Regions from separate parts of the Bradyrhizobium sp. Pha-3 genome, predicted to be linked through region 2. Evidence: riboswitches for the same ligand, from Rfam matches in the RefSeq annotation. Region 2 holds a riboswitch; the other holds the start of a gene.
The links. Region 2 has a riboswitch for ZMP and ZTP ahead of glyA (serine hydroxymethyltransferase). Riboswitches for the same ligand answer to the same signal wherever they lie in the genome.

Region 1: another riboswitch for ZMP and ZTP. It lies ahead of ACE10X_RS25425 (bifunctional 5,10-methylenetetrahydrofolate dehydrogenase/5,10-methenyltetrahydrofolate cyclohydrolase); the one in region 2 lies ahead of glyA (serine hydroxymethyltransferase).

Annotation. Positions count from the first base shown of each region.
Region 1 is NZ_CP170151.1:5,379,527-5,386,971, reverse strand. Features, by position in the region: gene ACE10X_RS25460 (PAS domain S-box protein) at 1-1,120, shown strand, start outside; gene ACE10X_RS25455 (GrlR family regulatory protein) at 1,215-1,565, opposite strand; gene ACE10X_RS25450 (hypothetical protein) at 1,803-2,234, shown strand; gene ACE10X_RS25445 (VOC family protein) at 2,250-2,633, opposite strand; gene ACE10X_RS25440 (hypothetical protein) at 2,731-3,534, shown strand; gene ACE10X_RS25435 (hypothetical protein) at 3,749-4,276, shown strand; gene ACE10X_RS25430 (hypothetical protein) at 4,397-4,807, opposite strand; ZMP/ZTP riboswitch at 5,025-5,104, shown strand; gene ACE10X_RS25425 (bifunctional 5,10-methylenetetrahydrofolate dehydrogenase/5,10-methenyltetrahydrofolate cyclohydrolase) at 5,120-5,983, shown strand; gene ACE10X_RS25420 (MaoC/PaaZ C-terminal domain-containing protein) at 6,113-6,574, shown strand; gene ACE10X_RS25415 (zinc-ribbon domain containing protein) at 6,785-7,207, shown strand; gene ACE10X_RS25410 (hypothetical protein) at 7,431-7,445, shown strand, end outside.
Region 2 is NZ_CP170151.1:4,962,586-4,970,030, reverse strand. Features, by position in the region: gene glp (gephyrin-like molybdotransferase Glp) at 1-7, opposite strand, end outside; gene ACE10X_RS23325 (HAD family phosphatase) at 34-660, opposite strand; gene ACE10X_RS23320 (hypothetical protein) at 1,308-1,463, opposite strand; gene glyA (serine hydroxymethyltransferase) at 1,572-2,843, opposite strand; ZMP/ZTP riboswitch at 2,880-2,965, opposite strand; gene ACE10X_RS23310 (response regulator transcription factor) at 3,050-3,712, opposite strand; gene ACE10X_RS23305 (sensor histidine kinase) at 3,709-5,124, opposite strand; gene ACE10X_RS23300 (DUF3280 domain-containing protein) at 5,351-6,286, shown strand; gene ACE10X_RS23295 (amino acid ABC transporter substrate-binding protein) at 6,424-7,335, shown strand.

The DNA.
Region 1 (7,445 bases), 420 kb from region 2:
GAACCGCTACATGGCGGGGATCTTCGGCATCGAGCCGCAGGACGCGATCGGCCAGACCACCGGCGATTTGATGTCGCGCTACGGCGCGGCCAAGACTGATGAGAACGACAAGCGCGTCCTGTCGGCCCGCCGCGAGCTCGGCTTCTATGAAGAGGAGTACAAGGACGTCGCCGGCAACATGCGGCAGTGGCTGGTTAACAAGCTGCCGATCCTCGACGCGCAGGGCGACATCGAGAACATCGTCACGGTCGCGCTCGACATCGGCGAGCGCAAGCGCTCCGAGCAGGAGATGCGCAAGGCGCGGGATTCCGCGGAGGCCGCGCTGCGCAATCTGCGGGAAACCCAGAATTCGCTGATCGAGGCCGAGAAGCTCGCCGCGCTCGGCCGCCTGGTGGCCGGCGTCGCCCATGAGGTCAACAATCCCGTCGGGATCAGCCTGACGGTGGCGTCCGCGCTGGAGCGCAAGACCGCGAATTTCGCCACCCAGGTCGAGCGCGGCGACCTGCGCCGCTCCAGCCTCAACGATTTCCTGAACACGGCGCGCGATGCCTCCTCGCAACTCGTCGCCAATCTCAACCGCGCCGCGGAGCTGATCCAGTCGTTCAAGCAGGTCGCCGCCGACCGCAACTATTCCGACCAGCGCACCTTCGATCTCGGCGATCTCACCGAGCAGGTGGTGATGAGCTTGCGGCCTGGCCTGCGCAAGCACAACCTGACGCTCAACATCGATTGCGAGCCGAACCTGATCATGAACTCCTATCCGGGACCGTATGGCCAGGTGCTGACCAATCTGTTCCTCAACGCGGTCGCGCATGCGTTCCCGGACGGCAAGGCCGGCGAGGTCGAGATCCAGGTCCACGCCGCCGGCGGCGACAATGTCGAGGTGATCTTCGCCGACAATGGCTGCGGCATGAGCCTCGACGTGCGCCGCCGCGCCTTCGATCCGTTCTTCACGACGCGGCGCGATCAGGGCGGCACCGGGCTCGGCCTGCACATCGTCTACAGCATCGTCACCACGCGGCTCGGCGGCCGGCTCTCGCTGGATTCCGCACCGGGCAACGGCACCCGCATCCAGATGATCCTGCCGCGCGTCGCACCGCTGGAGCAGGCCGCGGAGTAGGCACGAAGCGTAGTGCCAAGCGCGCGTTTGCTCTCGATCCGTCATCCCCGCGCCTTGCGCGGGGGTGACGGATCTAGCAGCTAGCTTCACACCGCTAATTGATATCCGCGAGCTTGTGCAGCGTGGCGCCGAAGATCAGGCTCGCCTTGCCGACCAGTGCGGTCCCACTCATGGTGCCGCGGGTGTCGGTGAAGGTGCCGGAGACGCCGATGCCGACGGGCGCAGGCCCGCCGAACAGCGGGTTGTCGGTGTCGCGCGGCGTCGTGTGGCGTTGCACAAGGACCTCGCCCTTGAAGGCATCGCCCTTCACCGTGTAGCTGCCGGTGTAGTAGAGATAGGCGTCGCCGCCCAGAATCTGGCCGTCGCGGAAGAGAATGACGCCGCTGCCCTTACCGACGCGACCGTCCAGCAGGGTGACGTGAATTGAGTAAAGTCCGTTCTTCATGACGTCCCGATTGCTGGCCGCCGCGCCCACGGCAAGCCAGTTGGTTTTTTATGCCAAAGCGAGCAACCTCGTGCAATGCGGCAGGTTGATTCCCGGGTGTCCCGCGTTCGGGTGACACCCTCGGTTCCTGCCAGGCAGTGTGACGGCGCGATGACAGCGGACCGTACGCGCGAATCAAAGTGGCCCGCGAAATGCATAGCTCTGGTTGCACTGGCCGGTGAGTGCTGGAGCAAACACATGTCTGACTGGATTGAATCCGGTGGCCATTGGGCACGCCCTCGCAGGCTCAATGGAACTTCGGCCCGTCATGCGGGCCACGTCATCGTATTCCTCGGGTTGATAACGCTGGTGTTGGTCGCGGCCGCGCGAATCGCGCAGGCGCGCGATCCCGACGGCCGCTACGCCAATTCGCCGCTGAAGGAATGGTTCGACGGCCTGCGCAGCGGCAAAGGGCCGTGCTGTTCGGATGCGGACGGCACAGCGGTCAGCGATGTCGACTGGGAATCCAAGGACGGGCACTATCGTGTCCGCCTCGACGGGGCGTGGATCGATGTCCCCGACGAGGCCGTGGTCACCGAGCCCAACCGGGTCGGTCGCGCCATGGTCTGGCCGATTCCGAGCTACATGGGCGTGACGATCCGCTGCTTCATGCCAGGCAGCATGACTTAGCGCCGCACGCGTGGCTCACACGTATTTCTGGTCGCGCTCGAGCAATTCGATCGAGATGCCCTGCGGGCCGCGGATGAAGCAGATCCGCACGCCGGGACGGATCGTGGTCGGCTCCTTGGTGAATTCGACGCCCTTGGCCTTGATCTCGGCCGCGACCGCGTCGATGTCCTTCACCGTGAGCCCGAAATGATCGAGCCCCTGATAGGGCGTCACCGGCGCGGCGTTGACGCCGTCGCCCTGGGCCACCTCCGCAATGAACACCTTGGCGCCGCCGAGCTGGACGTCGATGCGGCCGGGGCCGCGGATGATCTCGCCGCCGAGAATGTCGCGCAGCCAGGTCGCGGTGGCCTCGGGATCGGGACTGCGCAGGTGGACGTGGTCCCAGGTGACGACAGGCATTGCGATCTCCTTGTTGTTCTCGCGCCGCTTCGGCGCGCGGCACTCGCTCTCAGGCGACGCGAACTTAGCGAGCGCCCGGCCGTGAGGCCATCCCTCCGTGCTGCGGGCCGCAAGATTGTCGTCCCGGAATGAAACCATTGCGGCCGTCGGCGATTGTCCTCGCGTGGCCGCTCGACCTGCGGCCGCCCCGGAAGCCGCGCGGTGCGGCTTCCTTCTCTGTGTGGGGGCGGCCCGATCAGGTCGCCAGGGTGAGGGCACGACGATGCGGATCGGCTTGGCGTCGTTTCGGAGGTTGGCCGCCGGACGTCTCGGTGAGGGCGGCTTCTACGCCAGCCTGCTGCTGCCGCTGATTGCGCTCGCCGGGATCGCCGCCTGGTTCATGCTCCCCGAGCCGAGCGACGCCGGAGACCAGGATGTCTGGCCGGTGTCGTCCAGCATCGTCCGCACCGCGCAGAACGCCTCGATCGGCGCGCAACCCGCCCAAATCACAAATCAGGCCGCGAGGGATGCGCTGGCCGCACCGGCGGACGAGCCGACCACCGTCGGCGTGGCCACTGCCCCACAGGCGGCAGAGGAGGCCAGGCCGTCCGGGCCTGGCGCTGAAAGGTCGCCGCTGGACAAGCTGCGGATCGCCTCGCAATCGTGGCGGCGCGGCGGCTTGGGTTCAAAGGCGCTTGTCACCCTGACGCTGCGCAATGCCAATGATTTTGCCGTCAAGGATATCGAGATCGCCTGCGCCTTCATCCGCCGGGACGGTCGGCCGCTGACCGAGCGCAAGCGGCTGATCTCCGACACCATCGCCATGAAAAGCCGCAAGACCTACTCGCAGATGTTGGTCGGGTTCGTCAATGTGAACGCAAACAAGGCGAAATGCTCGGTCGTGACGGCGAGCCGCCTTTAATTCCCGGCATCTCGAAAAAGTGACCGCGAATTGACTTGTCGGGTGAACCGTAACGGCCGGACAGGAACTAACTAATAAACCAGCCGTTAGTGAACGACCCGGGAGCGCGGACCGCGTCCGGGTGATCATGCGCAGACGATGAAATCGCCCGCGCGATGACTGATGTCGTCTCGCCGAGATGAACCGCGCCCGCTGCGCGGGGGGAGCTACCAAAATGCCTGTGGCGCGTTATTTCCTGTTCGTTGGTGGAGTGCTGCTCGCGCTGCTCTTCGTCGTCAATGCCATCGTGCCGCAGGAGGCCGTGGTCGCCGGCCAGAACCAGGGCCTGTCGTCGCCGGGTGTCGACAAGACCATGGTGCGCATCAAGTCGATCCAGAAATTGCCCGAGCGGGTGGTCTACGACACCAATTTGCCGACCATTGTTCCGGCGCAGGTCAACGCGGTTGCCGCGGCCGTCCCGTCGGCTACGGGTGACGCGTCGGCGCAAGCCCGTGTCCGCAATACGTTCGCCCAGTTCATTCCGCCGGAGAAGGCTGATGCGCAGAAGGTCGCGGCCGAGGCAAAGCCGGCCGAGCAGCCGGCGCAGGCCCAGCCTCAGGCGCCGAAGAAGCGCAAGGTCGCGCGCTACCATGCCCATCCCCAGCAGCCGATGCGGCTGGCACAGCCCGGCATGTATCAGCCCTACCGCGTCGCGCAGCAGCAGCCGCGCATGGGCTTCTTCGGCGGCTTCGGCACCTGGTAACAAGGGGCCGCCGCAGCCGGCAATCGGTCCGCCGCCGCAAACACTTGCGGCGGCATTTTCATGTACGCGATCAGGCGGGTGGCCGGATCCGGGACGGCGTCCGAGCGCTGCTCGCTACCTTTAGCGCGGCAGGCGCGGAATCTTGTCCGCGAAGCCGTTGTAGCAGGTCAGCCGCTCGTCCTCTTCCTTCACGAAGCGGCAATCGTTGACGCCCTTGGCCGGGGTGGCCTTCGGCTTCGGCTGCGGCTTGAAGATCTCGTCGTAGCAGATCAGCCGTTCCTTGGTGGCGTCGTCGATGTCCTGACAGGCTTGAAGCTTCTGGGCGACCGATTGCGGCTTGCCGGGCGCGGCAGGCTTCTCGCCCTTCTTGGCGGCCGACTTCTTGCCGACCTGGACCAGCGGCTTGTCGCCGACCATCGGCTGCGAGGTCGCCGCCGCCGGCTTGTCTGCGTCGGCGGGGGCCGGCGTGGTTCCTTGGGCAAGCGCGGCAGCCGGGCAGAAGAGCGCCAGCGCGAGGATGATATGTCTCATGTCGAAAATGTCCGAAATGGCGTGATGACCGGAAGGATGGCGCCGGGGATCGGAAAAGCCCGGCAAGCGCCGAGACTTAACGCAAGTCTTGCCCGAATCCTACCCCCAGAGGTGACCCGCCCGGCACCGATCCACCGGCAAAAGTGAGGGCAATTCGTCGCCGTTCGACCCGCGGGTGAGCGTGAATTGCCTTTGCCCGGCGGGGCGGCTATGACGAGGCTATCTGCGCGACTGGCGCTTGGATGGACCACCATCGGGGAGCGCAGAGACTGAACGCCGCGCGCCTGGGCACCGCTTCGAAACGGAGGTGCCATGACGGCGAACATTCTCGATGGGCATGCACATGCCCAAATTGTCATCGACAAGATTGCTGGCGAACTCGACCGGCTGCCCCGCGCACCGGGGCTTGCGGTCGTGCTGGTCGGCTGTGATCCGGCGAGCCAGATCTATGTGCAGAGCAAGGTCAGGATGGCCGAACGGCTCGGCCTGCGCGGCGAGGTCGCACGCCTGCCGGATGATGCCAGCGAGGCCGATCTGCTTGCCAGAGTAGAGGCGCTCAATGCGCGCGACGATATCGACGGCATCCTCGTGCAGCTGCCGTTGCCGGCGCATATCGACGCCTTGCGCGTGATGGCGGCGGTCGATCCCGCCAAGGACGTTGACGGCCTGCACGCCCTGAACGCCGGCCGGCTGTTTCACGGCGACGATGCGCTGGTGCCGTGCACGCCGCTCGGCTGTCTCCGGCTGATCAAATCGACCCTGCCAGGCCTCACCGGCGCCCATGCCGTGGTGATCGGCAGTTCCAACATCGTCGGCAAGCCGATGGCCGCGCTGCTGCTGCAGGAGCACGCGACCGTGACGCAGACCCATATCCACACCCGCGGCATCAGCACGATCTGCCGCGAGGCCGACATCCTGGTGAGCGCGGTGGGCAAGGCCGGCCTCGTGCGCGGCAACTGGATCAAGCCGCAGGCCATCGTCATCGACATCGGCACCACGCGCGTCGAGAAGCCGGACGGCGGCTATGCGGTGTGCGGCGACGTCTCGTTCGAGGAGGCGGTGCAGGTCGCCGGCGCGATTACGCCGGTGCCGCGGGGCGGCGGCCCGATGACGATCGCCTGCCTGATGGAAAACACGGTGAAGGCCGCAAAGGCGAGGGCGGCCCGGCTGCAATAGCGCGGGATGCCTGCGGCGATACGCGCGCGGCGGGTGTCGCTCGCGTATCGCGCGCGAAGTTCATGACGTCCGGGGTAATGGAAAGCCCGCATCGTTGGTCTATCGTCGCGCGACAGATGGAGGCGCGCGATGCTGTATGCGGAAGATCTCACCGAGGGCCAGACGTTCAAGCTTGGCAGCTACACCATCGGGGAGGCCGAGATCCTGGAGTTCGCCGGGAAATATGATCCGGTGCCGATCCATACCGATCCCGTCGCGGCTGCGGCAGGCCCGTTCGGCGGCCTGATCGCAAGCGGCTTCAACACCATTGCGATCTATCAGCGGCTCGTCGTGGAGGCGATCTGGACCAAGGTGGCGGGGATCGTCGGGCGGAGCTTCGAGATTCGCCTGCCGAGCCCGGTTCGGCCCGGCGCCACGCTCACCGGTCAATCCCGGATCCAGAAGATCACCATCAGGCCAGAGCGGCGCGACGCCGTCGTGATCCTCAAGACGGAGCTGGTCAACGACGAGCAGCGCCCCGTTCTTGTCCTCCTGCTCGACGCGCTGATCCACATGCGGCCGGCGGAGCAGGGGCGGGCGCAACTCGGCTGAGGGCATCCCGAAGTCATCCGCCTCGGACGGCGGCCAACGCCACTATGTGTTTTCCGCACGCGATCTTGTCGTGGCGCAATGTTACGGCAAATATGACAGGCTGGCGGCAGAACAGCAGCGTATCAATGACGTCATCATCGACGAGTCGTGCTGCCCGGTGTTGACTTCGTCGATGCGCCGAAGGCATTCGACCCAGACGGATGTGCCGACGTGAAACGCAGCAAGCAGACGCACGGAGAGATCGAAGCCAGGCGGCGCAAGGCGGAGGAATGGCGCCGCCTGCAGACGCAACGCGCCGCTGAACGGCAACGGCTTCGCGACTACAAGATTGCCCTGGCGCGCGACGAGGTTGCCGTGGATACGACGCGGCTCGCGCCATCGAACAGCTATTCGACTCCCGATTTCGTGCTGCGCGGAACCTATCGACCGGAGCCCTTCGTCTGCAAGGACTGCGGCGTTGCCGAGGTCTGGACGCCGTTGCAGCAGAAATGGTGGTACGAGACCGCCAAGGGCGATGTATTTACCGCGGCGGTGCGCTGCCGGGCCTGCCGCACCAGAGAGCGCGCGCGCAAATCCGCCGCACGCCGCGTGCATCTGGAAGGGCTCGCAAGGAAGAAGCCTCCCGTCTCGTAGCGACGGGCGTGACTTCAGAGCCGCACTTCACATCTGATCCGCGGGGAACCAGTGCGCAGGCGGTCAATGCGTCGCGCGTGCGGAACGTTTCGTTGCCTGATTGGTTCGAGACCTTGAAGCCCCCGATGCGGGGTGCGGGCGGGGAGGAACCAGCCAAGGAAACTTGTCAAGGAAACCTGTCAAGGAAGCCATCGCGGCCGGAACCAACGAGAAGGAGCAGCGGATGAAACTCAATTCC
Region 2 (7,445 bases):
GGGCCACGCTCAGAGCTCCTCAATTCCCAATGTTCAAATACCAAGTGCGGTCAAAGCCCTTGCCACGTCATCCGTCGATGTCACGTGGATAGCATGAAGGCCGCGCGCCCGCGCACCTTCGATATTGGCGGCCAGGTCGTCGAAAAACAGGATCCGCGACGCCGGCACGCCGATGGCTTTTACCACATGATCGTAGGCCTCGGCGTCGGGTTTGCGGAAGCCGATGCTCGAGGACAGGAAGACGTTGCGGAAATGGCTGAGCAGCTCGGCATGGGTGACCGAGAAATGCGCGACATGGGCCGGATTGGTGTTGGAGAAGGCGTAGAGCGGCATCCGCTCGGCGGCCGCCGCGAGCAGCGGGGCGATGCCCGGCATCTCGCCGGTGAAGATCGCGTTCCAGCCTTCGAGGAACTGGGCGTCCGTGATGTTGATGCCGAGGGTCTGGCGCAGGCTTTCGAAGAACGCCGCGTCGTCGATCCGGCCGATCTCGTGATGCTTGAAACTGTCGTCGACGACAAAACGGGTGGCGAGCTCGGCGGGCGCGCAGCCGGCGTGCTGCGCCCAGTGCGCCATCACCTTGTCAAAGTTGATGTCGAGCACGACGCGGCCGATATCGAACAGCAGCACGTCGACGGCGTCGGGAGAGAATTGCGAGGTCATTGCATGAAACCGTGTACGAGAATTGCGGGCAGGCGGCAATGTCCTCGATTTCAGTGACCGGTGTGTGGATTGTACGTGGCGTTGCATTCATCGCGAGACTGTTCCCGCGCACACCACCGTCGTCCCGGCGAAGGCCGGGACCCATACACCGCGGCGGATCTTGTTGGATGCGACTCGGCGTTCCAGCGTTGCGTAACAATCTGTATTTGGGGTTATGGGTCCCGGCCTTCGCCGGGACGACGGTGAGGTTGTTTCGCGATTCAAGACGTCAAAAACCGCGGTGTCATCACCCGCATGCGCATGCGGGTGATCCAGTATTCCAGAGACGGCTGTGCTTGAGCCGAGAGGCCGCGGCGTACTGCATCGCCCGAATCTACCGGTGTCGTCCCTGCGAAAGCATACGCCGCAGCGGGTGTTGAGAACGGGACTCGTTGTCCCAGCGTCGTTCAACAATCAGCATTTGTGGTTATGGGTCCCTGCTCCCGTGCGCAATTGCGCACTAGGCAGGGACGACACCCAATATAAGGCGTCGTTTGTGGGTCGGGCAACTCAGTGGCACGCGCGCGAGCTTTCAGCGCATCAAGCGACTTGATGCTTGCCGGCGGCCGGATGCTTGCCGGCGGCTTGGTGCCCGCCGGGCGTAGCGCTCACATCCTGGACAGCGCCAGGCCGAGGTAACCGATCAGCGCGCCGGTGCTGAGAATGATGACGACGAGCGCCTGCTCCGAGCGTGCTTGCAAGGTTTTCCGGGTCACGGCGTTGGACGCTCCGTCTTCGAGATCATGCGGTCCAACGAACAGCATCGATTTCCGTTCCGGTCCTTTCCGGGGAACCTTCACGACGTGCCCATGCAGGCCGCATACCCGGCCGGGTGACGCGACGAACGCGGAGCAGGAATGCGGCTCGGCCGCCTATGAGGGCGGCGCGATCCCCGGAACGGGGAAAGCGCGGCACATTTCGACGCTGTTCGATCTCAGTCGTTTGACGACCGCTGCATCTCCCTTCGACCGGAGGGATTCCGCAATGAGTTCGGCGATGAGGCGCATTTCGGGCTCGCCCATGCCGCGCGTGGTCGCCGCCGGCGTCCCGAGGCGAATGCCGCTCGGCCTGAGCGGCGGACGCGGATCGTCGGGAATGATCTGCTTGTTTGCGGTGATCCCGACGGCGTCGAGGATGTTCTCGGCCGCGCCGCCGTCCAGGCCGACACTGGCCACCGTATCCACGACCATCATGTGATTGTCGGTTCCACCGGTGATCAACGTCATGCCGCGTTCCATCAACGCTTCGGCCAGGACCTTCGCGTTGCGCATGACCAGTCTTGAATAGGCCTGAAAATCGGACGTCGATGCCTTCTTCAGCGTGACCGCGGTTCCGGCCACAACGTTCATGTGCGGCCCGCCCTGCAAACCCGGGAACACCGACGCGTCGATCTTGCCGGCGAACTCCCGGCGACAAAGAACGATGCCGCCGCGCGGCCCGCGAAGCGTCTTGTGCGATGTCGTCGTCATCACCTCGAAACCCGCATCGAGCGGATTGCGCAAGGCGTTGCCGGCGATCAGGCCGCCGTAATGGCTGACGTCGGCCATCGTCAGTGCACCCACCTCATCTGCGATGCTCTTGAAGGACGCATAATCCAGATCGCGCGGATAGGAGCTGTAGCCGCAGAGCACCAGCTTCGGACGGACGTGCCGGGCCATGGCGCGGAGCTCATCGAAATCGATGGCGCCGCCGCTTGACGGCTGCGTCTTGTAGCGGGCGAAGTTGAAGAGCCGCCCCATGTGCGACACGGGCGCGCCATGGGTGAGATGGCCGCCGTGTGACAGGTCCATCGCCAATATCGTATCGCCGGGCTGCAGCAGGCCGAGATACACGGCCTGGTTCATTGGCGACCCGGACAGAGGCTGAACGTTGGCATGTTCGGCGCGGAACAGCGCGCAAGCTCGCTGTCGGGCAAGGTTCTCTATCTGGTCGGTAAATTCCTGGCCGCCGTAATAGCGGCGTCCCGGATAGCCCTCGGAATACTTGTTGGTGAACACCGATCCAAGCAGCTCGAGAACCTCGGGATAGGTGTAGTTCTCCGACGGAATCAGCTCGACGCCGTCTTGCTGGCGGCGCTCTTCGCCCTCGAGCGCAAGGGCAACTTCCGAATCGTTGAGGTGGAGTTCATTGCGGAATGACGGCATGGTCCGGGCTCCCTAAGACGCTGGATCATCAGCTGAACGGGTTGCCCAGGCGAACGGCGCTAGAACCCTTCGCGCTTCACCGTGGTCAATTCCACGTAAGCTCGCCAGTCGCGCGAGGGGCGAATGAGCCTGCAGCTCATCGCGAGCAGGAGGCTATCCAATCCCCGGCGCGCTCGCAAGGGTTGGTCGCTGCCGCTGACGCGGGCTCAGCGTTCGCCGAGATCGAGCTGCGTCAGGATGCCTTGCCGCAGCGCGAGGCGGACCAACTCGATATCGGTGCCGACGCCGAGCTTGTCCTTGATCAGGGAATGCAGGTTCGCGACCGTCTTGGGGCTGAGGTGCAGCGCCTCGGCGATCTCCTCGGTGGTGTTTTCCGCGAGCAGCATCCGCAGCACCTCGAATTCCCGCGCGGTCAGGAGGTCGGCAGCCTTGGTCTCGCCGGCAAGGTGGCTGAGCGCGAGCTCGTGGTCGATATCCGGGCTGATCGCGATCTTGCCCGACAGCGCATCCATCACGGCGTGCACCAGCGTCTCCGGCGGGCTGGTCTTGGTGACATAGCCGCTCGCGCCGGCGCGGATCGCCTGCACGGCAAAGGCCGCGTTCTGGTGCATGGTGAACACCAGGATTTTTGCGCGCCTGTCCCACTGCCGCAGGCGGCGGATGGCCTCGATGCCGCCGATGCCGGGCATCGACAGGTCCATGATGACGAGGTCGGGCCCGGTCTCCTTGTAGAGACGGTAGGCCTCGACGCCGTCGGAGGCTTCGGCGACGACGCAGAGGCCCGGCTGCTTCTGCAGCATCGCGCGGTAGCCCTCCCGGACGACGGCGTGGTCGTCGACCAGCATGATGGTTCGCGCCGCATGGCTCATGCCGCGCGCTCCACCGGTGCGGCCTCTCGGTTGGCCGCGACGGGAACGATGACGCGGAGCGAGGAGCCGCTCGGCTGTCCGGTCTCGAAGCTGAGCCGCCCACCCAGCGCGGCGACCCGTTCGCGCATGCCGAGCAGGCCGAGGCCTGACTTGAGCTGGGGATCGCCTTGCGGATCGCCGGGCTGACCGTCATCGTCGATCGCGAGCACGATCGCGCCGCCGCCGGGCGCCGCCTCGCGCATCTCAAGCCGCAGCATCACGCGCGTGGCGCCGGCATGCTTGGCGGCGTTGGTGAGCGCCTCCTGCACGATGCGGTAGAGATTGGCGCTGACGGAGGCGGCAAGGCGCTCGAACGATCCCGATATGGTGATCTCGAACCGTGGCTGTCCCCGGCTGCGGCCGTTCCAGCCGGCGACCAGGCCCTCCAGGCTGGCCGCAAGTCCGAGTTCGTCGACATCGGGCGGGCGGAGCCGGAAGAGGGCGCCGCGCAACGTCTCCATCATGTCGGACGCGGTCCGCGCGATGCCGTCGCATTCGGCGAGCAAAGGCGGGCAATCCGCCGCCGCGGTCTGGCGCGCCGAGGCGGCGAGCGCACGGATGGCGGCCAGCGACTGCCCGAACTCGTCATGCAGCTCGCGCGCGAGGTGCCGGCGCTCCTCGTCCTGCACCAGGATCAGTTTCTGCGTCAGCGCGTTGCGGTCGGAGAGCGCGGCGGCGAGGCGCTCGGCGAGCTGGTTGAAGACGTCGCCGATCGCCGACAGTTCGGCGAGATCGAACGCCGGCAGGCGCGCGGCGAGGTCGCCTGCGGCGATCCGCTCGAGCCCGTCGCGGATCTGCCGCGTCGGACGCAGCGCGCGCGCCAGCGCCGCATAGACCAAAGCGCAGAGCAGCGGCAGCGCGATCATGAACACCGCCATCAGCCGGCCGGCATCGTGCCAGGCCTCGGCGGTCGGCACCGCTGGATCGATCCAGGCCACCGCTTCGCCGATGGCGTTGCCGCGCGAAACCACCTGCCGCACCGCCTCGCGGCCGGGATCGAACAGGCGGCGATAGAGCGCTGCGAAGGCCAGCGGCGGCGCGGCCGTGTCAGTCTGCGCGCCGCCGCAGAAGCGTTGGCTGATCTCGCCGCTATTGCTGCGAAAGGCGATGCAGAGTCCCGGCGTCATGACCGTAGCGGCAACGCTGTCGAGATCGGGAAAGTCGGAACGCGCATTATTCAGCCACTGGATCTTGCTCTGCTGCAGCTCCAGCGTCTTGGCGGCGACATCGGCAACCGCCGCGATCCGCCCGCGCACCGAGCGGTCGGCCTCGATCAGGAAATAGCCGGAGATGACGGCAAAGCACAGCGTCGAGACGATCGCCACGCGCAACGTCAGCCGCAGTTTCAGATCGCTTCCGGACCAATTCCACATTGGCGTATCCTCAAGGTCGCAGACGAGCCTCAGTGCGCGATCGCGGGCAGGGCCGTCAGGCACATTAAACGGCAGAACGGAGGCGCCGAGAAGCGCCGCTATCGGCGCGGACCATCGTCGTGAAATTTTCCCGGCACCGGGCGGGAGGCGCTCCGCTGCGGCGCGGAGGCCCGCCGGCCTAGGCTGCGACCGACCCGCCCGCACCAGCAGCTGAAAGGCCCCAATCATGCGTCAGCCCCGTCTCGTCCTGCTCTCTGTTGCCTTGATCGGCCTGCTGGCCGGAATCTGTCCTCTGCGCGCCGAGACCGGCGCCGCGACGGTGTTCCCGGTTGGCGTCAGCATCGACGATTTCGGCTATGTTGATACGTCGGGCGAGGTAAACGACCAGACCGCTGCGCACCAGAGGCGGCTGGATGCGTTGATGCGGACGCTGCGCGCCGATGTCGCCGCGGAGCCGCACTATCGCCTGGTGCCATCGACGGCGCCTGCGGGCGAGGCCCGGATCAAGGTTATCGGCGGCGTGCAGAAGATGAGCACGCTGATCCAGTGGGCCAAGGTGGCGGTCATCGACGTCAGCGCAAGCCAGGTGCTCTACGAGAAGCTCTACACGTTTCGTGGCGACACTGACGAGGCATGGGACCACGCGGCGATGTTCGTGTCGCGCGAGGTGCGCCGCGCCCTTGCGGCCGCACTGCCGCCGGCGCAGACCGCCGCTGCGGCGCCGATCGGGCTTGCGGTGTTCGAATTCGAGCTTGAGGATACCTCGGCGGCAACCGCGTCCGGCCTTGCCGGCTCCGATGCAGCCTATCTCGCCGATGTCACGAAGGGCGTGCGTGACCGCATTGCGCAGTCGGGCCGCTACCGCCTGGTCGATACCGGCGGCGCGACCGCGGAGCCCGTCAAGGCACATGCGCTGCGCGACTGCGACGGCTGCGAGGCCGCGATCGCGCAACAGCTCGGTGCCGATCAGTCGCTGATCGGCGTGATCAGGCGGGTCAGCCGGACCGAATACACGATCGGCTTCCAGCTGCGCGACGCCCGCAGCGGCGCGGTCGTCTCACGCGGCGACAGCGGCCTGCGGATGGGCGCCGATTATTCCTGGACCCGTGGCGCGGTCCGCCTGGTCGGCGACCGCCTGCTCGAGGGCGGGGCGCAGCGCTAGGGATGCGTCGCGGCCGCGGCTGCAACCTTGGCAGGCGGACCATAGCAAAGTGCGATAGCTGCTAGACACACCGTCATCTGGCTACGGGCTCACGCGTGCGCTATCACCGCCGTCTGATCACCGCACAGGAGCCGCCGATGCGTTTGCCCGCCATCCTCTTCGCTCTCATGTTCGCCGCGGGCCCCGCGGCCGCCGAGGAGCTGTCGGGCACGCTGCAGAAGATCAAGGAAACGAAGAAGGTCACGCTCGGCTTTCAGGAGGCTTCCGTTCCCTTCAGCTATCTCGACGACAATCAGCGGCCGATCGGCTTTGCGCTCGACATCTGCCTGAAGATCGTCGATGCCGCGAAGAAGGAGCTCGGCGTATCCGACATCGCCGTCGACTACCTCCCGGTGACCTCGTCGAACCGCATTCCGCTGATGGTCAATGGTACGATCGATTTGCATTGCTCGGCGACCACCAACAGCGCGGACCGCCAGAAGCAGGTGACCTTCACCAACACGCACTTCCTCAGCGCGACACGATTTGCCGCCAAGAAATCCGCAGGCATCAACACGATCGACGATCTCAAGGGGAAGTCGGTCACCGCTGTTGCGGGCTCGGTGAACCTCACGCAGCTCATCAAGGTCAACACCGAACGCAAGCTCGGCATCAACGTTCTGCCGGCCAAGGATCAGGCCGAGGCGTTTTTGATGCTGGAGACCGATCGCGCCCAGGCCTACGCGCTCGACGACGTCCAGCTTGCCGTTGCGATCGCGCGATCGAAGCAGCCTTCGCTCTACATGATCAGCGAGGAGGCCTTCTCGAAGGCAGAGCCGTTCGGAATCATGCTGCGCAGGGAGGACACCCCGTTCAAGACGCTCGCCGACCGCGCCACGGCGGAGCTCTACAAGAGCCCCGAGATCGAGGTCATGTACAGGAAGTGGCTGGAAGCGCCGACCCCGCCGAAAGGTATCAATTACAACGTGCCGATGTCGCCGGCGCTGCGCCACGCGTTCGCCAATCCGAGCTCGAGCTTCGATCCCGATGTGTACGAGGTCGGCAAGTAGCAGAAAGTAGCCCGCATGAGCAAAGCGACATGCGGGTAAGGTCCAGCTTGAATCGATGGCGGGACCCCGGATATCGCGCTCGCTCATCCGGGCTACAATTGGCCGACAGG